DNA from 2 places in the Leuconostoc sp. BM2 genome. Region 1 is predicted to be linked to the other one. Evidence: riboswitches for the same ligand, from Rfam matches in the RefSeq annotation. Region 1 holds a riboswitch; the other holds the start of a gene.
What was found. A riboswitch is a leader RNA that binds a small molecule or an ion and turns the genes downstream of it on or off. The one in region 1 is predicted to bind lysine.

Region 1 (18,945 bases):
ACTCTCTGAATACGGTGCCTGTTTAATTTTCTGAATCGTCGGAATAATTGCCAAGGCTTCAACAATCGCCAATATAAACAATAGCTCTCCCTGCGTCAGCCCATGACCCAAGGTCAACAAAAGTGGCACTATAACTGCACCTAACATGGCCACAATAAATCGTCGATTAATTGGTTGTTCTTTGGCGTATTTGAGTCCAATAATGCCAAAGTAGGAAAAAAAGATAACGCTCAAAACCATTGATGTTGCGCCAAAACCGCCACGATTAGCCAAAATAATCACAGACTCAATTAACGAAATTAATGCCCAAATCATAAAAGTCGCAAAATTTGGTTGGAATTGTCCACGTTTTAACGCACGAAGTGCTGGCACATTTCGATAAAATACTGCTAACATTGCTAGTCCACCCAACCACGTCTGTATATGTAACATTAATCTGCCCCACTTTCTCATCATGACAGTTGCTATCATAATGATTCATTACTTTGCTATTTATCATAACAAATATTCGTTAATAGGGGCTAAAGTTCATATTTTATTCACATAAATTGCTCTTTAAATGAATTTATTGCATAAAAAAGCTGGATGCTCGTTGGCATTCAGCGATAAGTGCTATTTACTTTTTAGGTTGTGACAAGTCAACCTCTTCTAACTTAATCACTTTTGTTTTATGGGAAATTTTGTACCAAATATATAAAATTGCAAATAATGGTACAGACAAGTATGTTATTGCGATTTTTTCCCAATTCAAGTTAGTAAAACTTTCTGGATCTTGTCCAATAATTACCCCAATTGAGATAACCAATGCAAATAGTGGCCCAAATGGGAACCACTTTGCCCGATACTTCAAATCCGACAAGCTTTTACCCTGTGCAACATACGCGCGGCGGAAGCGATAATGTGAAATCGCAATTCCAACCCAAGCAATAAACCCAGTCAATCCAGAGGCATTAACGAGCCAAGTATAAGCGACCGAACCACCTTTAGTATTAGAAATAAACGCTAACAAACCAATTGCCGTCGTCAAAACCAATGCTGCCACAGGTACACCGCGTTTGGACACTTTACCAAAAATCTTAGGGGCTTCACCCTTACGCGCCATGGCAAACAACATACGTGATGATGCATAAGATCCAGAATTCGCTGATGATACAATTGATGTCAAAATAACAGCATTCATCAAACTGGCTGCAAAAGCGATACCCGCATTTTTAAAGACAATCGTAAATGGTGATACAGCAATATTTTCAGTTGATGAACTTAACAAACGTGGATCTTGGTAGTAAACCAAAGCCGAAATCACAAAAATTGCTAAAATATAAAACAACAAAATTCGCCAAAAGACTTGATTGATAGCCTTGGGCACTGATTTGTCAGGGTCTTGTGCTTCTCCAGCAGTAATACCAATTAGCTCAGTCCCTTGGAAAGAAAATCCTGCCACGACAAAGACTGACAAAATGGCTTGTGGTCCGCCAACGAAGCCATGGTTGCCAACTGATAAGTTTTTCATGACATTGACGTCAGAATGAATAACGCCAAAGATTGTTGCCACGCCAACCACCAAAAAGACGATGATTGTAATCACTTTAATCATTGACAACCAAAATTCAGCTTCACCAAAAGCTCCAACGGAGAACAAATTAATCAAAAAGATGAATGCCAAAGCAACGGCTGAAAAAATCCAACCCGGTGTATTTGGCCACCAAAACTTGGCAACTAATCCAACAGCCACAATATCAACCGCCAGCGTGATCGCCCAATTGAACCAATAATTCCAGCCCATCGCAAATCCTAATGCGGTATCAACATATTTACCTGCATAATCTGAAAATGAACCAGAAGTTGGTGCATAAGTCGCCATTTCTCCTAAACTGGTCATCAAAAAATAAACCATCACGCCAATCGCTAAATAAGCGACAATAGCGCCCATTGGACCAGCCTGCGCCACTGTGGCACCCGAAGCAACAAACAACCCCGTACCAATTGATCCACCTAACGCAATCATCGACACATGACGTGTTTTTAGATTTCGTTTAACTTGCCCACTATCCTCAGACATAAAAAATTCTCCTTTTCCCAACAAAAAACCTCTTCCTGCTCACACAGAAAGAGGTTTAAAAAGTCATTTTCTTAATCACTTTTCAAAGCGCACCGTATTACTACGACAGTCTAGTAACTGTTAATTACCAGCCCAAACATCATATTGCCAGATGACATTTTCGGCAATCGCCCCTTTAACATAACATCAACGTCTTGGCAGACTCAATTATGCGACTCATGTTGATTGCAACCTCTTTGATATATTAGTAAAAGCATATCACAATCAAACCCGACCGTCAATTTTTAGGGCATGTTGCCATTGACGAGCTCGCTTGCGATACGTTTGTGCGGTTAATTGCCACCAAAAATAGCCAAATAATAACGCGCCAAGACCGCTAGATAATAACATGTTATTGATTTGGACCAATGAAATCATCATGAAAATCCAAAATACACCAATCAGCCAATTCATCATTATCTGCAATCGCCTTGATTGAAATAAACGTGGCACAATCAATGCTACCACCAAGAATAAGATTTGCGACCACCATACCAACAATAAATTTGGCATCATATCACGTAGCTTTAGCCCATTATCCCAAGAGATACCAACTACGATGGCAACAATCAAACACACTAACATCCCCATTGATTGTGAAATAATGAACCACCACATCGCGATTTTGTATTGTGCCAGATAAAGAACACCAGCCATCAAAGCGATAAATGGCAGGACTACCCAATAATGCGCAAACAGATGCCCTATTGTTATCAAAGCTTGCAGAGAATGTGGCAACATATTTTGAACCACTAAGGTAGCTGCATCATCCCCAAATGTCAACAAAACCGCGTTAAACCTGACGGCAAGGCAAAACACAGCAAATACTAGACCAAAAATAATAATCAACAATTTTCGTAATTTATCAGGTTGAATTAACACAAATACACTTCCGTTCACCCGCCATGACGCAGTAAACGCTCTCCCAATTTATTAAAATTCTACAAACACGTTTGCTTATCGTACATAATAATTGTAGCATTGTGTAGAATATAATTATTGAAAAAACAGTGAAGTGGTAGGAATTTAATCTTGGCTTTAACTTTGTCCATTATCATTATGCTATTGGTTGGTGTTCTTGCCGGAGTCCTTGGGGCGCTTTTGGGCCTTGGTGGTGGCATGATTGTCACGCCAATCTTAGTGATTGGTTTTAATATTCCTATTCACTACGCAATCGGTGCCAGTATTGTCGCTGTGATTGCGACTTCATCTGGTGCTTCAATCGCATATTTAAAAGACGACATGTTGAATTTGCGTGTCGCTATGTTACTCGAAATTTTTACGACAATTGGTGCGCTGGTCGGCGCAATATGTGCAGGCCTTTTCGCCCCAATTTGGTTAAATTTCCTTTTTGGCGTGCTACTAGTTTATCAATCTTACCGGATGTGGCGTAAATTGCACGTACACAACCAAGCTGATTTGGTCGCACGCGATGACCCACTCGCCAACAAGTTGCAACTCAACACCGCATACTATGACAAAGCACTGAATCAAACCATTGATTATCGTGTGGAGAATATTCCCGGTGGCGCTGTTGTGATGTTATGGGCTGGCCTCGCTTCTGGTTTATTAGGCATTGGTTCTGGTATGTTCAAAGTGTTTGCCATGGACGGTATCATGAAAATGCCACTCAAGCCTGCCAGCGCGACCTCTAATTTAATGATGGGTGTCACGGCCGCAGCCAGCGCCCTCGTTTATTTTTTTAATGGCACTATTCGAGCCGACATCGCCGTCCCAATTGCTCTAGGTATCGTTTTAGGTGCAACAATTGGGGCAGGCATCATGCCATATGTACCAGCAATACCGACAACTATTTATCCCAGTTGTCGGTATTGCTGGTATACAACTCTTGCTCAAAGCATTTAATATTACATTATATTGAGGCCCTCACCTATGCCCACTAATCAAGCAGAAAAAGATTTAGAACGTCAAATTGGCATTGTTTTAAGAATTGGCGTTATGATTGCTGTTGTTGTGATGATTCTTGGTTTTGCTTGCTACCTCATTAATGGTGCCAAAACCGGTTTCCCCGACAACCAATTTCCGCGTCAACTAGCACAGATTGTACATGGTTCCTATCATTTTCAAGCTGGCGCTCTCATGATGTTAGGACTATTTTTACTCATTCTAACGCCTGTTTTACGAATTATCGCTTCCATTTATGCTTTCACCAAAATTAAAGATTGGCGATATGCTGGCATTACCCTCGCAGTTTTCATTATTTTACTCGTTGCCATGTTCATTGGCCAACACTAATCGGAGATCATCATGGCAGAAAATCAAACAAAGTCTCGTACAGATCGTTTTAAGAAACCAACCCACAAATTGCGAAATATGATTTTAGCAATCATCGCTGTATTAGCAATCACGGCCGGTGGCTTCGCGTGGTACGCAATTAATAACGCTAAATCAACAATTGATAAGGTTTATAAGAGCACAGGCACTAAAAAGGCCCGCAATGTCTCAAGCGTTGTTTCTAGTGGTAAACCATTATCTATTCTATTGTTTGGAACTGATACAGGCGAACTTGGTCGTACTTACAAAGGACGTACCGATTCAATGATGTTATTGCTTATCAATCCCAAAACAGAAAAAACGACAATGATTTCAATTCCTCGTGACGCAATGGTTGCCATCCCCGGTTATGAAGATACTTTCCCACAAAAAATGAATGCCGCTTATGCCTATGGTTCAACATCAACGGCCATCAAAACTGTTGAAGCTTATCTTAATATTCCAGTTGATTTCTATGCGTTAGTAAATATGGCTGGTTTGGAAAAAATGGTCACCCAAGTTGGCGGTATTTCCGTAAAGTCACTACTTGATTTTACTTATAGCCAAGACACCGCTCACGATTACGGTCCCAACTTATACCGGTTCCACAAAGGTAGTACCGGTTATGAACACTCTGATGACAATGGTGTCACATGGTCTGCAACAAAGCATGTTATGACCGGCGATGCAGCACTAGCCTTCTCTCGGATGCGCTATGACGATCCTGAAGGTGATTATGGCCGTCAAAAGCGTCAACGTCTCGTTCTTGAAGGTTTGATTAAAAAATCTGCCAATGTTTCAAGCCTCTTGAACAATTCATTTATGACAACGCTTAGTAAAAATGTCCTCACTGATTTGACATTTGGTGACATGACAACAATCGCAAGTAAATATATTAAAGCCAAGAATAATATTGTGAGTGAACATATTCAAGGCGTGGGAACAAGCTATCCAGACGCTTCTGGTAATGCCATTTCTTATGAAGTCGTGACACAGAAAGAAAAGCAACGTGTAACTAACCTAGCTCGTAAAGCACTAGGGTTAAAGGCAGCAACAACTGGTCCGGCCTATGGTGGTGAAGTACCAAGCACACTACAAGCCGTGGCTGCTTCTCTCCGACCTGCAGATGATGAGTCCTCAAGTAGCACTGAAAGTTCATCTGACACGTCGACAGAGAGTTCTTCTGATCAATAATTTTATCATTTTAAAACCCCTGAAAAATTAATTTCGGGGGTTTCTTTTTGATTAAAACACTTACTTTTTAAGTTGTCGCTTTGATAGAATCAGATAGACCGGCAAGCCCATCGCGACCACGGCAATTGATATTACAACACCAGAAAAATCATGCAAAATTTCTGAAATTTCCACGTAAAGTGAACCTGCAATTGCTAGTATTGGGATAAACGGATATAAGGGTGCTGAAAATGCTCTATTAACGCCAGTCGGATCTTTGTGTCGCAAAATGAGAACCCCGACAAATGCCAAAATATAGAACAAGAAAGTCGTGAACATGGCAATGTCAGTGAGTCGATCAGGATTAGTCAACAATAACATTAAGTCGCCCAGCACAATCATAAACCAAATCGCAGCATTAGGTGTTTTGGTCCGCATGTTAATCTTAGAAAACGTTTTTGCAAACGGGAATAAGCCATCTCGCGCCATTGCAAATAACACACGTGGAAATGAAACAATTTTACCATTGAGTGTCCCTAGTAATGAAATTAAAACCGCCACACTCATCAAACGACCACCAACGACACCAAAGGCACTGGTTGCCATATGAATTGTTGTATTTTGACCCAGCGCAACAATCTTTGATGCCTCTAAGCTTCTGTATGTCCCATAACTGACCCCGACGTAAGAGATAATGACAATAATCAAACCAAATACAATTGCCTTTGGTAGAACTTTTTGCGGATTTTTAATTTCACCACTAATATTTGCCAAAGTTACCCAGCCGTCGTAAGCAAATAGCGTTGCTAAAATAGCGACCCCAAATCCCCCACTATTAGTGTGTGCTACCGCAGTAACTGTCTGTCCCAACGCTTCATGCTGTCCAAAAAACATACCAAAAATGATCAACGCAACAATCGGCAACATCTTAAGTGTCGTCGTCAATATCTGAAAGCCAGCACTGAAACGATTAGGAATTGAGTTGATTATGCCAACAAACGCTAACGCAATAATCGCTGAGGGTATCGCCCACATTTTGGGTAATTGAAACAAGTCAACAAACAATATCCCAAAGTAAGCAGAAATAGATCCCATCATAGCCGGTCCATAAAATATGACTTGCATCCACCCTGCTAAATAGCCCCAAACTTTGCCATAAATTTTTTCAATATAAATGTATAAGCCGCCAGTTTTAGCCATTTGGGAACCAATTTCAGCAACACTCATACCGGAGGCCAGTGTCAAAATACCACCAGCCGCCCATGCAATTAATGCGGACGTCGTACTACCAGCCGACGCTAATACGCTACCTTGTTTAAAAAAAATCCCTGAACCAATGATTGTGCCAACCACTAAAGCCAGTGATGCAGTCAGGCCGAAGCCGCGGTTGAGTTGTGCTTTATTATCCATATCGTCCCCTGATTTTGTTTCTATCTTGCCATTATATACTATTTTAATTTATCATATTTTAACAATTTGTGTCTTTTTTATGCCACTATTACTATGATCGACACTAAAAAAGCAATCTTTTCAGATTGCTGTGATTTATTTAGTCGAAATAATCAATGCCCATTGCATGGCGTACATCTTTCATTGTTGACTCTGCTACTTCATTAGCATGATCAGAGCCAGCCTTTAACATAGCCATCACAGCTGGAATATCTTGGGCAAATGTTTCACGTCGTTGACGAATAGGTGCCATTTCAGCTTCCATCACTTCAATCAAGTGCTTTTTGATTTTCATGTCGCCAAGGCCACCAGCAGTGTATTGCTCTTTTAATGCCTGCACACGTTGCTTATCAGGATCAAAAATATCCAAATAAGTAAAGACGACATTGCCTTCAACATGACCGGGATCATCAATGTTTATGTGCAATGGGTCAGTGTACATCGACTTGACTTTTTTAGCTAATGTGTCTGCATCATCACTAATATAAATACCGTTGTTCAGTGATTTTGACATTTTAGCATTACCATCAATGCCCGGTAGACGTCCTTGCCCCTTCGGTGGAAAGACACCGACAGGCTCAACCAATACTTCTGATTGATAAGCATTTTTGAATGAACGAACTAGCTCGCGTGTCTGTTCAATCATGGGTTCTTGATCATCACCAACCGGCACTTTTGTGGCCCTGAAAATTGCAATATCGGCCGCTTGAGACACAGGATAAGTCAAAAATCCCGCTGGAATACCCTCTCCAAAACCTTTTTGTTGAATTTCTGATTTAACAGTCGGATTGCGTTGCAGACGTGCCACACTGACCAAATTCATAAAATATTCAGTTAATTCTGGCAACCCAGTAATTTGAGATTGTACAAAAATCGTTGATTTAGTAGGATCAATACCAACTGCCAAATAATCCAATGCAACTTCTGTTAGCGAACGGCGAATTTTTTCAGGATTACGAGCGTTGTCTGTAAAAGCTTGCGTGTCAGCAATCATAATAAATGGATCAAATTCACCAGAATCTTGCATTGCCACACGATTTTTCAATGAGCCAATATAATGCCCAATATGCAATTTACCAGTTGGTCGATCACCCGTTAAATAAATTTCTTTTGCCATGTTTAACCTCGATTTAATTGATTAGCTTATTTCATTATACTTGAAAAAACACACCACGTGATAAGAAATATCGTCTAAGTTTGACATTAGGTTTAAAAACTTATACACTATCACTATTAAGAAAAAGAGGTACGGGAACTTGTTGAACGAATTTTAAGATGTAGTGACAAAAAACAGGCAACTGTTTTGGTGCGCTTTTCTTGAGATTGGTCTGCAATTTTCGTCAACACGTTAAATGCCCCAGTCTCGTAGTTTGATTGGAGGCATTTTTTGATGCGAGAAACACCCCGAAAAGTATTTTTAGTTGGCTTGACAACGAGTCAGGCAAATTTAACTTATGAATTAGAAGAATTAGGCAACCTAGCAAAAGCAAATAACTTAGACCCAGTTGAGACGTTCACCCAAAAACTGGAACGCCCTAACCCAGCAACTTATTTTGGTAAAGGCAAAGTTGAGGAAATTAGCGCGGCAGTAGCAACTTACGAGGTCGACATGATTGTGGCTAACGACGAGTTGACACCTTCGCAAATCCGTAATTTGGAAAAAGCAACCAACGCGACTGTGGTGGACCGCACTGGTTTGATTTTAGATATTTTTGCACAACGTGCGCAAACTAAAGTGGCCCAATTACAGGTTCAATTGGCGCGTTTGCAATATCAGTTAACAAGATTACGTACAAGTATGTCAATCACGCTGGATCAGCAAACTGGTGCTGGTGGTGGTGGCTTTACGTCACGAGGCGCTGGAGAAACCAAACTCGAACAATCTCGTCGCCGTATTACAGCTCAAATGGTTCATATTCGTCAAGAATTAGCAGACCTTGAGAAAGGTGAGACAACACGTTCAGCACAACGCCAAAATAACGATTTACCAAGTGTAGCCTTGGTCGGCTACACTAACGCAGGTAAATCGACACTAATGAACCGGCTGTTGGCGCGTTTTGGTGTTGGTGCTAATAACGATGATAGCAAACAAGTTTTTGAAAAAGATATGCTTTTTGCCACTTTGAACACAACCGTGCGCCAACTGACATTACCAGATAAAAAACAATTTTTGCTCAGTGATACCGTTGGTTTTGTCTCTAAATTACCTCACAACTTAGTCGCTGCTTTTAAATCGACTTTGCAAGAAGCGGCCAGCGCAGATTTACTGCTACACGTTGTTGATGTCTCTGATCCTCACTATCAAGACATGATGACCACGACCAGCCAAACATTACAAGAAATTGGTGTTAGCGGTCGACAAACCATCACAGTTTATAATAAAGCTGATCGTACCGAGCTCGTTTTTCCAGAAGTAACTGGTGAAAATGCAATTACCATTTCTGCTTTAGATATTGCTTCCCAAGATGCCTTAATTGATCTCATCAAACAACATGTGTTCAAAGATGTTGCAGTCGTCAACTTGCACATTCCTTTTGACAAAGGTAACGTTCAGGCTCAGCTCGCCGCAAAACACACATTTTTACAGGAAGATTATGATGATACTGGCACTCTGATAACAGTTGAGCTGTCAACTAATGAACGCGAGACTTTCAGAGATTATATCGTTTAAAAAAAGGGCAGCAAACCAATTATGGTTTGCTGCCCTTTTAATATTTCTCGTTCATCGGGATGACGAGATTTGAACTCACGACCCCCACGTCCCGAACATGGTGCTCTACCAAGCTGAGCTACATCCCGTTGATACGAGAATAATTTTAACGCAATCAATGCGCCAATTCAAATTTTAATACGCTAATGTTTCACCTTTTGTTGGTAGATAGACATTCAAACCTACTTTGCGTAATGCTTCTGCTTCTTTTTCTGGCTTGAACGAATGCCAAGTAACAGTCTTTTGAGCATTGACATGTTGTGCTAATGCCACCAAATCTTCTGGCTTGGCGTGACCACTTGCACCCAAGCGTTGGAGCTCGACATGATTGGCATCTAAGTATGCCTGTAATTCGGCAAATCGAGGATCATACTCTCCTAAAGGTTCGCCATTCATGTGTAGATATACAAATTGACCATCAAATTGATCTAAATCATGTAATTGATTAAAGTGATTTTGAATAACATAATGATGAGGTCGTGCCAAAGCGGCTTCCCAATCAATTTCTTTAACATCCGCAACACCCATTGCCCGCATAATTGTAGCAAATTGCTTATCCCAAAGGATTTCACGACCATGCAGCCGTGCTGTATTTTGCAGAGCCTCTAAGCGATCAATGTTACGTTCATAAGGATTAATGACAACCAATTGATGATGTTCATCTAAAATTTGTCCAAAATCTTGTTGCAATGACATCTCAGTATGGCGCACATGTTCCTTTTCGTCATCGGCATCAAAGCTAAATTCTGTACCTTCTAACAAAAATAAATCAATGTGTGCTTCACGTAAGATGTCTGCCCAATGATTGACACGTTCGGGGTGCGGACCATCAAGTCGCACATCCCCACTATGAACAAACGTGTGTACACCGTCACGGACACGAATTGCAGCAGCACCACGTGCATCATGGTCAGTCTCAAAAAATGTAACTTCAAAATCACCAAACATCATTGGCGTCTCAAATGGGATTACTTTGATAGTCGCATTAGGTGCAGATTCGGTCCCTAATTCAGTCAAAACATGGTATAAATCAGCCGAAGCTTGACTCATGTACACATCGGTTAGCTTGGTTAGATACTTCAACGCGCCCATATGATCCAGATGTAAATGAGAAACAAAAATGGTTGTTGTCTTATCACTTTCAACGTCAGTGAATAAATCAGGTAGTGCTGGTAATGTCCCATCTGCTAATAAATCGCCAGTCGGTGTTTCAGCCGGTGCAAAATTAACACCGAAGTCCATCACTAATCGTGTATTCCCCTCTGTGAACGAGACCACATTACCACCAATTGTATTCAGTCCATTTAAAAATTGTACTTGCGTACTCATTATTTATTCTCTTTCAAAGTCTTCTTTGTTTGATCAGATAAAGTTTTCAAAGCGTCTGCAGCAGGTGTTTTCTTCGTCAACATTGAATCAACAGCATTCAGCAAGTTCGTACGATAGTCTTGGTAACCCAAGAATGCAGTATCTGAGAAGGCTCCTGGTAATGAGTCTGACGCTGCTTTAGCTAATGGGTTCTTCTTTAGGTATGCTTTATAAGCAGATGACTTAGTTGCTTTCTTAGTAATTGGCAAGTAACCTGTGGCTTCTGCCCACTTTTCAGTTTGCTTATCAGACATCAAATATTTCATGAATGCCCAAGCGCCTGCTTGTTGCTTCTTAGAGGCTGTTGCCGTAACTACTAAGCTATTACCAGCCAAAACAGTTGCTGATTTGCCCTTATAAGATGGTAATGGTGCTGTACCCCAATCAAAGTCTTTAGCTGCAGCTGCTTGTGTTGCTGTAATTCCTGCAGATGATGAGAAAGTCAAAGCTGTCTTACCATTAACAAAGTTTGTTGTGCCGTAGATATCAGAACCAGCCGTTTTAGCAGTGCCATCAGCGACCATATCGGTAATTAACTTGGCAGCAGCCACTGCTTTCTTTGAGTCAACATTAACTTTGTCTTTGCTAGTTACCAATGATACACCAGCCGAACGGACCATTGAATTCCATTCCATATCAAATGACTTATCAAAGCCTACTGTTGCAATGCCATCTTTCTTCAAAACGTCAGACATCTTTGCAATATCATCCCAGGTTTTTGGTACTGATAAATTGTATTTCTTCAGAAGCGTTTTGTTATAGAACATTTCTCGTACAGAGGCTGAGAAAGGTGTTGAATAGAATTCACCCTTATACTTAGATTGTTGCAAGAAACCAGAATAAATATTGTTTAGTTGCTTCTTTGACAATCCATTCTTACCATCAACCTGTGATTGAAGTGAAGTTACAATACCGTCTTTTACGTAATCAGGCACTTGTGTGTAAGTTGCTTGCGCCATAACCGGCAAAGTTTTTGACTTCGCACCAGCCATGATTTTTTGGTTCAAAGTCGTATAGTCACCTTGCGCAGTTGCCACAATTTTATACTTACTTTGTGATTTGTTGAAGGCATCAATACGCTTTTGCAAAGCGTCTTTGTATGTGCCAGCCATGGCGTGCCAAAATGTGACTTTAACTGGTTTCGTTGCTGCACTCACTGTCTCTGTATGCACAGCCGACAAACCTGCAAAAGATGAACTTGCCATAATCGTGATAGCAGCCAAAGCTGCAACTTTCTTCCCAGTACTCATGTGTACATGTTTCCTTTCGTGTTCCCAAAAAATTTTAGCTGCTTTTTATAAGCAGTAAAGAGATATCATGTCCCATCACATCTCTTTACTGCCCACAAAATGTGGACTGTAAGTTAACCCTTAATGCCGCCACCGGAAATACCAGCAACAACATATTTATTCAAGAATAAGTACAAGATAACCATAGGTAGAATCACAAACGTCGACGCTGCCATCAATTCTGGATAATTGACACCTGAATCTGAACTGAACGCTTGTAACCCAACAGGTAGAGTACGCATCTTGTCTGTATTTGTGACAATTAATGGCCACATAAATGAGTTCCATGAGCCAATAATTTGTAACAAGCCAATTGCCGTAATGGACGACTTAGCATTTGGTACCAAAATTTGCCAAAGAAACTTCCATTCAGAAGCACCATCAAGCTTGGCGGCGTAATAAAGCTGGTCCGGCACACTGGCAAAAGATTGACGCAAAGTAAATACTGCAAAGAAACTAGCTAACCATGGAATAATCAAAGCACCATAAGTATTCACTAGATGTATTTGTGATAGTGTCACGAAGTTAGGAATAATCAGCATTTCCCCTGGCACCATCATTGTTGCTAACAAAATAGTGAAGAGCGTTTTTTTGCCGAAAAAATTCATTTTAGCAAACGCAAATGCTGCCATGATAGCCGTGATAATCTGACCTATTGTGGTCACAAATGATACAACTGCCGAATTCAGAAGATACGTTGCAAAAGGTGCTGCCTTCCAAGCTGAAATCCAATTAGTGATTTGAAGCTTTTTTGGCAACCAAGTTGGTGGTGTTTGTAATGCTTCAAAACCAGTTTTAAATGATGTTGATACCATCCAAAAGAATGGCAATAACATTGTCAGTGCACCAATCACTAACAGTAAGTAAACGATTGTTCTTGATATTGTCTTTTTCATCGTCGACCCCTCTTAGTAATGAACATGTTTTTTGCTAAACCATGTCTGCAATAATGTCACAATTAAAATCATAAAGAATAGTACAACACCTGCGGCTGCAGCGATACCGTATTTGTTTTGCTCATAAAACATACGATATAAGTAAAATACAACTGTCATTGCAGCATTTCCAGGTCCTGCCTGTCCGCCAAACAATGAGAATATTTCATCAAAAACCTTAAATGATCCAATCACAGCATTGACGGCAATCAAAAACGTCATAGGACTAATCATTGGCACTGTAACATGCAAAAAACGATTCCAAGCGTTGGCACCATCTAAGGTCGCCGCGCTATATAGTCGTTTGTCAACATTATTGAGAGCAACCAAGAAAAGCATAATATTGAAGCCCAAACTCTTCCAAATAGCCAAAATAATCAACGCTGGCAATGCCCATGTTGGATCATTCAACCAGTCAATTGGATGGATACCCACAAAGCTCAAAAAATAATTCAATAAGCCCGCATCTTTGTTATAAATCCACTTCCAAACCATTGATATAGCAACAATACTGGTCACAAATGGTAGAAAATAGATGGTACGGAAGAACCCAGCCAACACTTTAATCTGGTTTAAAAGCACAGCCACGGTCAAAGAAATGATAATTTCTAATGGGACAACACCAACAACGAAAATTAAAGTGTTCGCCACAGCAGAATGAAATAATGGGTCTTCCCATAAATATTTAAAGTTATCAAAACCAAGCGCCATTACTTGGTTCGTGAAAAAGTTATATTGCGTATAAAAACTCATCGCCAAACTTGACACAATCGGGTATAAACTAAAAATCGCAACGATGATTAGCATTGGCAAGACATAAAGCCACCCTTTTAATGTCTGTTTCCAAGTAGGCTTTTGATTGTTCATCATGCGTGATCACCCCTTAGTGGCAATCGCTGACCACTTTGATCGAAGGCGTAAACACCACTAAGTGCGGCAAAGAGTGTTGTTTCTTGTTCCAAAGGTGCTGCCGTTGTGACTTCTGTTGCAACTAGTTGTTGTGACCCAACTGAAATCGCCGCTTGTCGATCACGTCCAAATGACAATACTTCATGGACAACCGCTTGCATTTTGATGGCAGGTTCTTTTACCTCATTTGTTAATGATTCGGCACGAATACCAATTGTAGCAACATCGCCATCAAATAATCGTCTCACCTCTTCATCAAACTGGTCTGCTGGTACCATATTTAGCGCAGGTTCTCCGATAAAGCTAGCGACAAATTGATTGTTTGGGTTTTCATATAGTGATTGCGGTGCATCATATTGCTGAATTCGGCCATCATTTAATAGCATGATTTTATCAGCAACATGCATTGCTTCACTCTGATCATGTGTGACAAATACCGTTGTGACGCCTGTTTCCTTTTGAATACGGCGAATTTCCTCACGCATTTCAACTCTGAGACGTGCGTCAAGATTAGATAAGGGTTCATCAAGCAACAAAATGTTAGGTGATTTTGCTAAAGCACGTGCAATGGCAACACGTTGTTGCTGGCCACCAGACAGATCACTTGGTTTTTTGTTAATTTGATCAGCGACACGGACAAGTTCGGCTAATTCTAGCGCACGCTGTTTACGCGTGGCTTTATCCACCTTAGCCATTTTCATCGGGAAAATGATGTTATCTAAAACAGTCATATGAGGATACAAGGCATAGTTTTGGAAAACCATCCCAACACCACGTTCCAACGCATCTTGCTTTGTCACATCTTTGTCCCCAAAGTATATATTGCCACTTGTCGCTGATAATAGACCTGAAATCAAATTCAGCGTGGTAGATTTACCACCACCTGAAGGTCCTAAGAGTGCAACGAGTTGTCCGTCTGTGATATCGAAATCCATGTCATGTAAGACTTCAACGCCATTTGGATAGGTCAAAGTCACGTGATTAAATTTAACTTCCACTGTGTTTCTCTCTTCTTTTTTTGTTATAAATTAGTATAGATGAAATAATCTGCCCTGTGCAAATAAAATGTAGAATTTGTGGGTAAAGATGTCAAGTTAGATTACACAAAAAAAACTTTGAATAATTACTCATTTAAAGCTTTCATAAATTATGCCGACCGCCGGGCTCAAACCGGCGACCCCCTCATTACTAGTGAGGTGCTCTATCAACTGAGCTAGGTCGGCAGATCAAAGTACTCAAGTATTATATCAAATAATACCAGATACCTCAATATAATAATATGGCGGCGACCATATTATACGGGTGACAGGAATCGAACCTGCACGGATTTCTCCACTGGAACCTAAATCCAGCGCGTCTGCCAGTTCCGCCACACCCGCATATCTAACACAACCCTTTAATTTTACTGGAAAAATGATTATACGTCAAGCGTTTATTTACCTTTGATCACAAATAAGCGTAACATAGAAGTAGTGAGGAAAAACAACAAATGACAAAAAGAAACGTTACAACAGTAATCGAAGCAAAGCACAACATTGAATTATTATACTTATCGCTACAATCTAAGCTTATTGTCCCAGGTATTCGCGATATCACTGATGTTCTATTACAAGTTAACAAACAAATAGACACCAGTAAAAATCCAGAGGCTTTAATAAACAGAATGGTTAATTATATCCGTATCACGGCCTCGTCTGAAAAACTTCATTTTTCAAAAGCTGATGAAAAACTGATTATTGATTTAGGCGTGATCGGACAACAAGCTGGTCTGAATGGTCAATATATGGCCGATTTTTCTGATAAATCACAATTTTATAGTTACGCTGACACATATAGATAGATTGTAATTAGTTAGCCACTTTCATCATCAAAAAAGGTTCGATACACTATTTTCTGTATCGAACCTTTTAATGTTCATAGTCCTATTTTAGTCACAATCATTAGGCTTTTTGTTTTAAATCACGTTCTCTTACTAACAAATCAAGTAAAATCCCATTTTGTACCAACGCTTGCCACATCCCCGGTGTGTATTTTTCACCGCGAATAATCGCTGATACAATTGCTCTTATTAAGCTATAATCCTGAGACGTATTCGCTAATTGGGCTACATCTGCCTCTGCCAAACCTTCATGAAATTGATGTTGGCGCAACGTGCGATCAAAATTTCTATCATATTCATCCGACTTAAAATAACTTTGCGCAAACGTCAAAATATCAGCCGTATAAGACGGGTATGTCGTCTCATGCCATGGAATTGCTTGCCCTTTTGCCTGCCGTAAAATACTAATATTTTTGTCAAAATCAAATGCTTGCATTGCGATACCTCTTTCTATGGTATGATTATATCACTTATTTTTAGTAAGTTCACGCATTTGTGTGCCAAATTTGATGACAGTTCTGAGCACAGCATAGACTGGCACCACCAAAATCATGCCAACGATACCTTTCAAGTTACCCGCTACCATCAGTAAAATCATGATTGTCAGCGGATGAATCTGTAATGATTTACCAATCACATTTGGATAAATAAAGTTGCCATCCAATTGCTGAACAACTGTCATAACAACTAATACCAAAATCATTTGCTTCCAAGATTGCGTTCCTGCCACTATTAAGGAAGGAATGACACCAATCCAGGGACCTACATAAGGGACAATATTAGTAATGCCGGCGATGACCCCTAAAAGCCAAGCATAAGGTTGACCGATGATTAGGTAGCCAATCGCCATTGCCACCCCGACAAACAGCATCTCAATCGCTTGACCAGAAATATACTTTTCAATCGTGTGGTCCATCTTATTTGTCAAATCTGCAACATTATCAGCAAAGCGATCAGGAAAAAGACGTTGTAAAGCTGGCAGAAGACGATTGCCGTCACTTAACATATAGAATAAAACAACCGGTATTGTCACTAAATTAATGGTCACTGACGTGATTGTTGAAATCACATTGCCTAGCGTCCCCGCCGTAATAGTCAAAAACGAAGCTGCATACTTTCCAACAGCGCTTTTCACCTCATCAACATCAATCGACAAATGCAAACTGTTAAACCATTTACTTTGCAACGTATCATTAACATAAGATTGGACCGTCTTAGCAAATCCCGGCAAAGCATTGATCAAATTGGTCATTTCACGAACCAAGGTTGGCACCAGCAATATTAAAGCCCCACCAATCACAGTCAAAAATAGCACAAATGTTATGATCACTGCCAGTTGATGTGGCATTTTATGATTTTTAATGGTGATTTTTTCAAGTAAGGTCAAGATTGGTTTCAAGACATAATACAAAAAGCCGGCCACAATTAACGGAACGAATACCGTTGAAATGAAAACTGATATCGGCTGCATCAAAAAATCAAACCGTGACACAATCCAAATTAGTGCCGACAGTGCTAATAATTCTATTGTCCAAAAAAACAAATTTTTATATTTCAGATTCGGAAACATTTAATTTCTCCAGCAATTTATATTGTAATTTTGGCAGACTTAATGCTGCCAATTCTTCTTGATTAAAGTATTTTTGCCATGAATCCGGCGTAATCGATGTCGATTTGACCAACCAAATTTCCCAACGGCGATGTGTGAAAATATGAACCACGGGCTTAATATTGAGCATGTTGCCTTGAATATCTTCCACACTGTTAATTGGTGTTAGTGGGAACGTCCAAAAATTAGCTAACAATCCTGTTTCTGGCCTTTGTTCTAAAAGTAGAGCGCCATTTTTCTCATAAACATGAGCGACAAACAGTTGCTTGACTGGTTTTGGTTTGGGTGTTTTAACCGGATAATGACTTTCAACACCATCACGATAGGCCGCATTAAAAGATTTGACTGGTGAATGTTGCGTGTCAGCGTTTTTAGCGGACATATAGCTAGCACCTAAGTCCATAATGGCCTGATTAAAGTCCCCCGGCCGTTTAGGATCAACAATTGGCAAAATGGCATCATAAAATATTTGCCGTGACTTAGGTTGTGCAATGTCTGCATCAATCTTTAATAACCGACTAAATACGCGATACTGATTACCATCAACTGCTGGTACCACTTCGCCAAAACTGATTGAAGCAATCGCAGCAGCCGTGTATGGCCCAACGCCCGGCAAAGTCTGCAACTCTTTACTTGTCGTCGGCCACTCACCATCATATTCACGAACAACATACTGCGCTGCTTTTTGTAAATTGCGCGCCCGCGAATAATAACCAAGTCCTTCCCATAATTTTAACACAACTTCCTCAGGTGCCTGTGCTAAAGCGCTCACTGTTGGTAACTGCTGCATAAATCGTTCAAAATAAGGGATTACCGTGGCAACTTGTGTTTGCTGTAACATTATTTCTGAAACCATTACGCGGTAAGGATCGTGATTTTGCCGCCAAGGTAAGGTTTTACGCCCCTCGTCATCATACCAATGAAGTAGTGTTTCTCGAAAAGATTCAATTGTTTGTTGAGACCATTTTTCCATAATATCTATTGTAGCACTTGTAATTGCTATTTTTTTACAGTATAATATTTATTTGTATGGAAAACATTGGATAAAAAAGGAGCACTATCATGGCATTAAAGAAGCCTCTTAACTCATTCGCCCGTGCCCGCAAAGTTAGTCACAGCGCTGCGAAGAAGCAACGTCAAGCTGCTATTGCAAAGTTGCAACAATGGGCCAAAGGTAAGTCAGAAGAATTACCTACGACAAAGTAAGTTTGACTTAAAAAAACAAAACCAGTATACGTACTGGTTTTGTTTT
Region 2 (10,389 bases), on a different contig from region 1:
TTTTGACAATTCTTTTGACAACATATAGACGATTAAAAATAAAAAGGCCGATAACATTAATAATCCAACAACGCGCGTCCAAATATTTTCAGTCGTGCCCGTGCTGCCATACATTAAACTTGCTGCGTGATTAGAAAAAACAATACTTCCCAATAAAGTCATTGGTAAGATTAATGCCACAACACTTGTAATCAAAGATTGTCTGTCGTTTGACTCTTTTTTAAATGCTCTGATACACTCGTTTCTGGAAAAGGCGTTTTTTTCTAATTCTTGCAAAAGTTCCCATGACACATAACAGTAGTCTAACTCGCTAATTTTCTGGTCTGTTACCATTGTCAGCACTCCTTTCCATCGCCAACATTACTTGACGGATTTTTCTTTTTGGCGAATCGCATCAGCAAGAATCTGCGTAAAACTTCTAGGATTATTGAAGCCATGTTTGAAATAAAAATCACTGTATTGAAGGTCTTCAACCGTTAAATTATTTTGGATAGCTAAGGAAATAATCTCTGCTTGCGCGCCAACCTCAAAGGATGATCCTTTACACTGTATACCTAATATTTTGTGGGTCACTTTTTCATAAACCAAATAAGCTTCAAAGAAAGCATTACCATTGACATATTGATCTCTTATGGTAACAACATCGCTATCAAAACCTTCTTGTTTCGCTTTTTCGTGTGTCAAACCAGACATGCATAACGATATGTCACGGTCAAAATTCAGTTTGTATGTGCCTTGAGAATATTTCAATTGGACAGTATTGCCTGCTAAATTAGCGCCCGCAACATCTCCTTGTCGAATGGCGTCACTCGCGTGTGGCACATAAGTTGGTTCCTTTACGTTGGTTAGTTTGGTTGTCGCACAATCACCGACAGCATAAACATCTGGATGACTCGTTTGCATGTAATCATCTACAATAATCGCGCCACGATCGCCCAGTGCTACTTGATCGGCTACTAGAAACGAATTGGGTCTAAAACCAGTTGCATAAATAATACCGTCAGCCTCAAAATGTTGACCATCAGCTGTTCTAACATGGCTAATTTTACGATTACTGTCCTTTAGATTCTCTTCATCAATGCTGGTAATCAAAGTATTTGTGATAATTTTAACGCCATTTTCTACCAATGCATTTTGCATATCAAGCGCAATTTCTTTATCCAAATATCGGTTTAAGATGAAATCAGAAGAATGAATAATTGTGGTTTCAATTTTTAATTCACTCAAAATTTTAGCCATTTCAATGCCAATTGCACCACCACCAATCACAATGCAGCTCCGACTTTCAGCCATTAATTGTCTAATTTTAACCGCGTCTTCAAATTTTTTGATAACATACAGTTTATCTACAAAACCATCTTGAACCAATGACAGACTGGGATACGAGCCAGTGGCAACGACTAATTTATCAAAGTGATCTTCTTTTTCTACATCATAAACCATGTCAACATAGTGAATGGTCTTGTTACTGAGATCAACAGAATCAATCACAGTTTGTGTTTTAACTGTAATATGTTTTGCTTCTAGTTCAGCAATTGTGGTATAACTTGATAATTTCAAAAAGTTACTATCGCCAGCTAAATAGAGCGGTATACTTTGCGCTACAAAGCCAATGCTCTTTTGCTTTTCGTAAATGACAATGTTACTATCTGGATTTTCTTCCCTCGCGCGTAACGCACACGCTATGCCGGCGTGACTAGCGCCGATGATTCTAATTTCCATAATTACTGCTCCCTTAATCAATTTTTGATATCATAACATTAATAATGCCATCATCTTAAATAATCATCATAAAACTAATATTATTACCTATTTACGTTTATTTTACATGATAAATATGAATTTTATGTGATTTTAGACACAGTAGCAAAAAGAGTTATTTAGAATGATTATTGATTAAAACAATTAATTGGCGTATGATAGCACTAGTTTAATAATTGGAGGGAAAAATGACAGTTAATCCATTAAAAGCGCAAGATGTTTGGAAAGATGTTGGTGAACATGTTCAATTCACTGTACTCAAGTTCAAGAGAATAGATCGCGCAAAAACACAAGCGGCAATTCAAGAATTTGCGGATCGCTCACAGGCAATTATTCGCTCGTTACGTATTCGTGATTCTCATTTGGCAACAGAATCAAGCTTGAAAGTTGCCATTGGATTTAGTGAAACAGCTTGGAAATATCTTTTCCCAAATCAACCTAAACCTGCTGAATTAGAAACATTCAGCGGCGTTAAGGGCCCAGAATACGAAATGCCTGCTTCCGCTGGTGATTTGTTTTTTCATATACGCGCTAGCAATGAAGCTGTTGTCTACGAGGCACAAACACAATTTATGCGTTTTCTAAAAAATATCACTGACGTAGTCGATGAAACTAAGGGATTCCGCTATTTTGAAGGACGTGCAATCATTGGTTTTATTGATGGTACGGAAGCGCCAGCTGTTGAAGATGCTGCAGGTTATGCGCTTATCGGAGATGAAGATCCAAACTTTACTAATGGATCTTATGCTTTTGCCCAAAAGTGGCGTCATAATATGGACTTTTGGGGCCAACTTAATAATGAAACACAAGAAAAAGCAATTGGTCGTGAAAAATTTACCGATCTAGAATTAGAAGATGATGACAAATTCAAAAATGCCCATAATGTTGCGTCAAAATTTGAAAAAAATGGTGAAGAACAAAAAATTGTTCGCATGAATGTACCATTCTCAGATCCAGCTTCGGGCAACACTGGCACTTATTTCATTGGGTATTCACGCTATTGGTCAGTTACCAAGGGCATGCTAACTAATATGGTCGACCAATCTGATTATTTACTCACTTTTTCAGATATTTTGTCTGGTCAACTTTTCTTTGTTCCTTCTCGCGATACTTTAGCTGACATCGCCGAAGGTGTTTATAATCAATAAAAAAAGTTACTTCAGTTCATTACTGAAGTAACTTTTTAGTTTAATAACTGGTCAAGTCCAATCACGAGGTGATCTAATTTTGTAACGGCATTTAATGACATTATGACACCTGGCACAAACGCAGCACGACTAGTTGTGCTTTGTGACAAGGTGAGTTGCTCATCAATGCCGCCAAAGTAAACTGTTTGTTGCGCAATATAACCTGGTAAACGCATCGCGTGCACAGGCACATCGTCAACTCTTTCGCCACGCGCTTCACCAACACTTGTTTGTGCTGGTGCTTTTTGTCGTGAACTAGCAATCATTCGTGCAGTCTGTTTTGCAGTGCCTGATGGTGAGTCCACTTTTTTGGGGTTATGTGCTTCAACAATTTCCACATCTGGAAAGTATTGCGCTGCCGTTTTTGAGAATTGCATTAACAATACAGCTGACAAACTAAAGTTTGGGACAATTAAAATACCATTTGTCGCTGAAGCTTTAAGGTGAGTGACTTGCGCATCGCTTAAGCCTGTCGCACCAATGACTAATGCCATATTATGAGCAATTGCGTACTGGGCGTTCTCATATACGGTCGCTGGTGTGCTCACATCAAGCCAGATATCTGCTGATACATCAATGTCTTCAAGAGATGTCCAAACTGGTATGTCACTATCATGCTGATGACCACTTAAAATGCCAACAATTTCATAATCGGCCTTGAGACCATTTTGAATCGCCTCACCTAATTTGCCGAAACCACCTGCTAAAATAATTTTTGTCATGAATTCTCCAATAAATCATTCAGATGTGCCTTTTCAGCTTCAGCCAAGGCTAAAATAGGCAATCGAACATCTTTTCTAATCAAACCAAGATCAGCCAGTTTTGTTTTAACTGGTGCTGGAGATGGGTAAGCAAACAATGCATTCATTCTTGGCGTCAAATACCGTTGCAACCTGCCGGCTTCTTGCCAATTATTTGTAGCCATCGCTTTAAATAACGCTGTCATCTCATCACCATATAAATGTGAAGCAACTGAAATAGTACCCGCTCCACCCACAACGTAAGCTGATAAGGTCATCGCATCTTCACCAGTATAAACTGAGAAATCAGTCGTACCAGCAACTTCAGCTGCAATTAAATCAACCGAGGTTGTTTCTTTGATAGCGTTGATGTTCGGATGCTTTGCAAGCTTTAAAACACTATCTAGTGTCAAACCAACCACGGTACGGCCTGGAATATTGTAAAGCATGACTGGTTTGCTAGCGGCGTCTGCGATGGCTTCAAAGTGGGCGATCATCCCTGCCTGACTGGGCTTATTGTAGTAAGGTGTAACCGCTAAAATACCATCAACGCCTGTAATAGCGCTTAATTCGCGCGCTGCCATAACAGACTCTTTAGTATTATTAGAGCCAGCGTTAGCAATTACTAAAGCACGGCCACTAACTTGTTGGACAATATGCGTGGTTAAAGCCAGCTTTTCTTCGTGAGTTAATGCAGGGGATTCGCCGGTTGTACCTGCAACAACAAAACCTTGCGTACCATGCTGCAACAAATGTTCTATCAAACTATCCAACGAGTCATAATCAATACTGTCATCGGCTGTAAACGGTGTTACAATTGCGGTGATTAAACGAATATTTTCGTACATTTTCAATCTCCTTGCGACATGCGATAAACTAAAAAGGATTTAAGGGCCAAAAATCCGGGCATCAGTGCTGCTTCATCAATGTTAAGCTTGGCGCTATGAAGTGGATGGGAATCGTTTACGCCTAAGCACAACATCACGCCAGGAATATGCTGTAATAAATACCCAAAATCCTCGCCCGTCATAGCAGGTTTGGCTAATTCAAAGTTGATATTGTCATCTTCCGTCATGTAATTAATCAAGTTTTCAGCCAATTTTGGATCATTTTCCACTGGTAAATAACTACCACTTTCTAGCGATACTTCAATAGTCAAATCGTTGGCTAAAGCAATACCATCCGCTATTTTTTGAATGCGTGACATCATCGTTTTCAATCCAGATAATGTCATGCTACGTACTGTACCTTCCAAATGAACACGATCTGGAATAACGTTATTTGCGAAGCCGCCTTGAATTGTGCCAATACTGACAACGCCACCTTCAATTGGATCAACACCACGCGAAACAACTGTTTGTAACGTTGTAATTAACTCCGCAGCGCCTAAAATTGGATCATGAACCAAGTGAGGATAGGCTGCATGACCGCCTTGGCCAATTACATCAACCTTTAACTCAGCAGTACCAGCAAATAAAGTGCCTGCTAACGTACTCAAAGTGCCAGCAGGCAAATCAGGTTGATCATGAATACCATAGAATTCATCTGGTCGCCATTGACCTTCAAATAAATTCAAGTCATAGGCTAATTTTCCACCACTCTTTTCTTCTTCTGCTGGTTGGAAAAAGATAATGACATGATCTTCTGGCTGATGTTCACTAAAATATTTAGTAATGGCTAAGGCCAAACTCATGTGAACATCATGCCCGCAGGCATGCATGCGACCATCATGTATTGAGGAAAATGGTAGCTGTGTGTCTTCTGTAATTGGCAAAGCATCAATATCTGATCGATAACCAATTGTTCTTTTAGGATGGGAACCCTCAAATCTTACTAACAAAGCTGTCGGTAATTCTGGCACCTCCCGTATGGTCATAAAATCAGTCTGCCATGACTGAACTTTTTTGAGCAAATAATCATGTGTTTGAAATTCGGATAAAGCTAGTTCTGGTATTTGGTGTAATTCACGCCGAAATGTCTGTATATCTGCTTCAGAAACTGTCATTAAAGACTCCTTAGTGCATCAATTAAAGCGGTTTTTTGTTGCGTTTGTTCATCGATTGTTTTGATTACTTTGGCAGGTACACCAGCAACCACCGTGTTTGCCGGTACATCTTTGGTGACAATCGCACCAGCAGCAACAACGGCACCATCACCAACTTGCACACCTTCAATGACAACCGCATTTGCACCAACCAAAACATTATCTCCAACTCGCACAGGTTGGGCAGATGCTGGCTCAATCACACCCGCCAGTACGGCACCAGCGCCGATATGTGAATTTTTACCAACAATTGCACGGCCACCAAGGACGGCTCCCATATCAATCATTGTCCCCGCGCCAATCTCGGCACCAATATTAATGACGGCACCAAGCATAATCACAGCTGAATCACCAATGCTAACTTGATCACGAATAATAGCGCCAGGCTCAATTCGAGCATTGATAGCCTTTTTGTCCAGCAACGGTACTGCTGAATTACGTGAATCATTTTCAATCAAAACACTATCTTCTGGCAAATTTGAAATCAATGGCGCAACATCAGCCCAATCACCAATTAATTGACCAAAAATATCATTACCAAAATGTTTGACTTGGTCTGGCACCTCAGCATCAAGTGATCCTTTATAGGTCACTTTCACAGGTGTTTTTTTGGGTGCATTTGCAATAAAGTTGATCAAACGTTGTGCTTCATTTTCAGGCATTCTACTATTCTCCTAAAGTATAATCTCGGTCTAACGACACTAAATGTTCAAATGTTTCTCGTTCTACAACCAATTGGTGTTGGCCGTTTTCGACAAATACCACTGCTGGTCTGGGATTACGATTATAATTCGAGGCCATGGCATAACCATAAGCACCCGTTGCATTTACCGCTAAGATATCCCCTAGTTTTGTGGCTGGTAAAGCTTGTTGCCAGACTAATACATCACCAGATTCACAATATTTACCAGCAACTCGAACGACTTCTTCAGTTTGGGCATTCGGTTGATTAGCTAACACTGCTGTGTAATTAGCTTGATATAACGCCGGTCGAATATTATCACCCATACCACCATCAACGGCCAAATAATGGCGAATATCAGGAATGTCTTTTCTTGAGCCAATTGTATACAGTGTTTTCCCAGCTGGTCCAACAATTGAGCGTCCAGGTTCAATCCATATTTCTGGCATTTTCCAATCATATTCAGCAGCTTTTGCTTTCAATACACGAATAATAGCCTGTGCAAATTCACTTTCAGGTAACGGCTTATCCTCATCAGTATATTTAATACCAAAACCACCACCGGCGTTAATCACTTCAGGTTGCCACCCCCAAGCATTAGCCGTGTCAGCAAGGAGCGCAGCGTTTTGTTCAAAACCAGTAACATCAAAAATTTGTGAACCAATATGTGCGTGCAAACCACGTAAGTTTAAATGATCATCATTGATGGCGATGTCAAAAGCCTCTTTCGCCTGCCCAGATATTAAATCAAAGCCAAATTTACTATCTTGCTGACCCGTACTGATAAACTCGTGTGTATGTGCTGAAATGCCAGGCGAAATTCGTAACAGAATGTCCTGTTTAATGGCATTTTTTTCAGTAATTTCAGAAAGTAATTTTAGTTCTAAAAAATTATCGACAATGATGGTTCCGACACCTTCTTTAACAGCAAATGTCAATTCGTCATAACTTTTATTATTACCATTAAAACTTAAATGCGCTGCTGGAAAGCCAGCAGCTAGTGCTGTATATAGTTCACCACCAGACACCACATCTGCATGAATGCCTTCCTGAGCAACAACTTGATAGATTGCTTTTGTGGCAAATGCTTTTCCAGCATAACTAATCACAAATGGAATCTTTTCTTGTTCAAATACTTGCTTAAAAGCACGGATTGTCTGTCTGATATGACTTACATCATAAACATACAGCGGTGTACCATACTTTTGCGCTAATTCAATAGTGTCGACGTCTTCAATTGTTAAATGCTGATTCGTATTCGTTGGATAACTCATGCTTTCCCCTTATTCACAATAAAAAGCCATTAGTCTGAGCCTCACGGTCACAGTCTAACGGCTTTTTAATTTACCAATTTTGACAGTTGCCATAGCTCATCGCACGTGTGCGACAGTCTAACGGTTCTTAACCCTTAGCCCAACACGTTTCATTTGTAGATAAAACGTATTTCGGCGACGTCCCCTAACCTACCATCAACCCCTACAAGAGCTCCGGCAGGCGCAATGTCAATCGCAACCTCTATGTGAAATATATAAGTATTTTTAACTATTATCCCTTGAAAATTAGAAAATGTCAAGGTAATTATTTACTTGTCTTTAATCTTAACTTATAACCTTGTTTTGTGAACAACATATTGATTAAAATTCTTGATCAATAAATGTTAGCCCAAGCTCTTTACCATAGCGTCTTATTGTTGATTCTGTTAAGTTCATTTTAAAAGCTAAATCAATGTAACTAGTCATCCCTTGATTAAACAAAACTTGCATTTGCGCTTTTCTTTCATCTTTTCCGATAGCTGATTCAGTGCCTAATGCTTTAATGTCACGCCCAACCATGCCTGTTTCAGGTTCACTAATTGGTTGATGATCACGTTTATCACGTTGACGCCATGCTTGTGCTGCGGCTTTTTCATCTAGTCGTGTGACTTTGACTGACATATCGTCTTCACTTGGTTGTTTACTAAAATGATAGTTTAATCCCACTTGTTATTAGTCCTTTCACTCATGATTGTTGGCGCGAGCCAATATGTCTGCACCATTAATTGGTGACACAATCCCATTATGGTAGACTACCTTTAATAAATCTTCACCAGGTTCGTTTTGAGAAACAGTGATGATCTTTTGCTCACGTTGAATGACTTTCAAACGTCCTGATTTTGATGCCTTTGAGACATCAGTTTTAGGCTTTTTTTGAATGTTGAGATGATCACCGTTGGATTTCTCGGCATACGCGGCTTTAATAGCAAAGCGTTCAGTATCACGTGTAAATCCTTCTTGTAGCAAACCACCACCAGAACCAACGACCAAATTATCAGCTGACCACCCTTCTGCCAGTAGCTTTTCATAAAGTGATACGATGGTATCAGCTTTCATACCGTCGCCCTGAATGATACCAACATTATGTTTAATCACGCGATAGCCTTTATCGTTTGTTTCCGTACCAAAAATGTCAGCCAAACAACTTAATACCTCTAAATCAATCTGTTCAGGATCACCGGAATCAGGACGCAACACTATTCTACCTGAACGTTTCATGATTCTTGACTTCATTGAATCAGATCCAATCACATTTTTGACAAAGTTGATGGCATCATAAGAATCTATCACGATCGACAAAACAGCATCTTCTGGTGCACGATCAAGTTGCGCATTCACGTAATCAAATTCACCTTGTCCATCACCATAAGCAGTTGCAACCGAATGTTCGGTCGCCCAAACGGACAAAGCCCGACCCGCAATACCATATACATTCTCAAAGTATTGCGACGCCGCCAAATTATCGGATCCTTGAAAATGTAACAAGTGCGCAGCGCCACCGCGTTTGCCAGATTCCAAACTCGTAGCACCTCGTAGTCCAAAATCATTCACCGCTAAAAACAAACCATCAACTGAACCAGACTGCTCAAACAATGGCCGCAAACGTTTTTTTATCACCATAGAATTAGTGGCAATTGTCGTTGGATACCAGACATGCATTAAAAGGGCTTCCAAAGCATTCAACGTTGTGGCAAACCACGGTGCTGTCGTTTCAATTGTAAATAACGCATTCCCCGTTGGCACAGTCATGCCTTCAGGTAATGCCTTGATAGTGACAGGAAAGTAGCCCAAGTCACGAACTTTTTCCCAGACAGCACGATTAAAGTAAGCCGATGTTCCAAATGTTTGTAAAGACATCTTTTCAGCTTCGTCTATCATATCATCAGTAATTTTGATATGAAAATAATCATGTAAAATCATCCCCAAACCAAACCAGCTTACTCGATCAAACTGACCACCTACGCGTGCTTCGCCATAAGAATATAACTTAGTAATATTATCAGGGTACTGTAAATGGTGGGTCAACTTATAAGCATCCGTCGCTATAATTAAATTTTCAGCCATGCTTTATCTCCGTCAATTCAGACGTGACAAGCATACGAGTCACGTCTGTAAACGTTTCACCACTATGGCGAATCAAGCGCCAATCATATTCTTTATCATCGTTAAATTCATCAATATAGGGTTCAAACTCACCATCAGTTTGTAAAATTAAATAGCCAGCAAAAGCGGCAACAAATTCTGACTCTGTTTCGACAATTCGTGTTAATTGATTGTTATCAAAAAAACCAACTGCTAATTTATCGGAGCCCCACTGACCTTCAAATGCCCATTTTAAGGTAATCCAATCTGACATTGTTATGCCAAGATTTAACAAATAGTCGACAGATAAACGAATGTGAATAGGGTGCGCTAGTTTTTGTGTCTCGATACCTTTGGTATCCAATTGTGCTGAAAAAATACCACTGAGCGCTTCTAGTTCACTGACCGTTGGCATGATGGTTTCATTTTCCCAAGCTAAAACGGTTTCACTTTCAACATCAAGTGCATCAGCAATTTCTTGACGGGTCATTTGGGTTAACTGTTGTAATTTTTCAATATTATTCATGTTTTCATCTCATACCACCGGCATTCCCGATGGGTCTATCTCATTTTCTTTCTA

Region 2: another riboswitch for lysine. It lies ahead of lysA (diaminopimelate decarboxylase); the one in region 1 lies ahead of BMG01_RS02275 (amino acid permease).

What each region holds. Positions count from the first base shown of each region.
Region 1 is NZ_MOWQ01000004.1:441-19,385, forward strand. It holds gene BMG01_RS02270 (hypothetical protein) at 1-432, opposite strand, end outside; gene BMG01_RS02275 (amino acid permease) at 617-2,059, opposite strand; lysine riboswitch at 2,137-2,304, opposite strand; gene BMG01_RS02280 (hypothetical protein) at 2,324-2,980, opposite strand; partial or broken gene BMG01_RS02285 (sulfite exporter TauE/SafE family protein) at 3,158-3,980, shown strand; gene BMG01_RS02290 (DUF1634 domain-containing protein) at 3,992-4,354, shown strand; gene BMG01_RS02295 (LCP family protein) at 4,367-5,566, shown strand; gene BMG01_RS02300 (APC family permease) at 5,627-6,955, opposite strand; gene trpS (tryptophan--tRNA ligase) at 7,095-8,111, opposite strand; gene hflX (GTPase HflX) at 8,385-9,665, shown strand; tRNA gene BMG01_RS02315 (tRNA-Pro) at 9,720-9,793, opposite strand; gene BMG01_RS02320 (MBL fold metallo-hydrolase) at 9,840-11,033, opposite strand; gene BMG01_RS02325 (ABC transporter substrate-binding protein) at 11,033-12,322, opposite strand; gene BMG01_RS02330 (carbohydrate ABC transporter permease) at 12,436-13,257, opposite strand; gene BMG01_RS02335 (carbohydrate ABC transporter permease) at 13,270-14,163, opposite strand; gene BMG01_RS02340 (ABC transporter ATP-binding protein) at 14,163-15,203, opposite strand; tRNA gene BMG01_RS02345 (tRNA-Thr) at 15,356-15,428, opposite strand; tRNA gene BMG01_RS02350 (tRNA-Leu) at 15,503-15,584, opposite strand; gene BMG01_RS02355 (bacteriocin immunity protein) at 15,695-16,045, shown strand; gene BMG01_RS02360 (DUF6508 domain-containing protein) at 16,146-16,520, opposite strand; gene BMG01_RS02365 (AI-2E family transporter) at 16,551-17,654, opposite strand; gene mutY (A/G-specific adenine glycosylase) at 17,632-18,666, opposite strand; gene BMG01_RS11280 (hypothetical protein) at 18,756-18,899, shown strand.
Region 2 is NZ_MOWQ01000043.1:1,412-11,800, forward strand. It holds gene BMG01_RS09180 (hypothetical protein) at 1-333, opposite strand, end outside; gene BMG01_RS09185 (FAD-dependent oxidoreductase) at 361-1,722, opposite strand; gene BMG01_RS09190 (Dyp-type peroxidase) at 1,950-2,909, shown strand; gene dapB (4-hydroxy-tetrahydrodipicolinate reductase) at 2,945-3,670, opposite strand; gene dapA (4-hydroxy-tetrahydrodipicolinate synthase) at 3,667-4,536, opposite strand; gene BMG01_RS09205 (N-acetyldiaminopimelate deacetylase) at 4,539-5,693, opposite strand; gene dapD (2,3,4,5-tetrahydropyridine-2,6-dicarboxylate N-acetyltransferase) at 5,693-6,394, opposite strand; gene lysA (diaminopimelate decarboxylase) at 6,399-7,688, opposite strand; lysine riboswitch at 7,773-7,940, opposite strand; gene BMG01_RS09220 (hypothetical protein) at 8,049-8,393, opposite strand; gene BMG01_RS09225 (nicotinate phosphoribosyltransferase) at 8,409-9,791, opposite strand; gene BMG01_RS09230 (helix-turn-helix transcriptional regulator) at 9,784-10,335, opposite strand.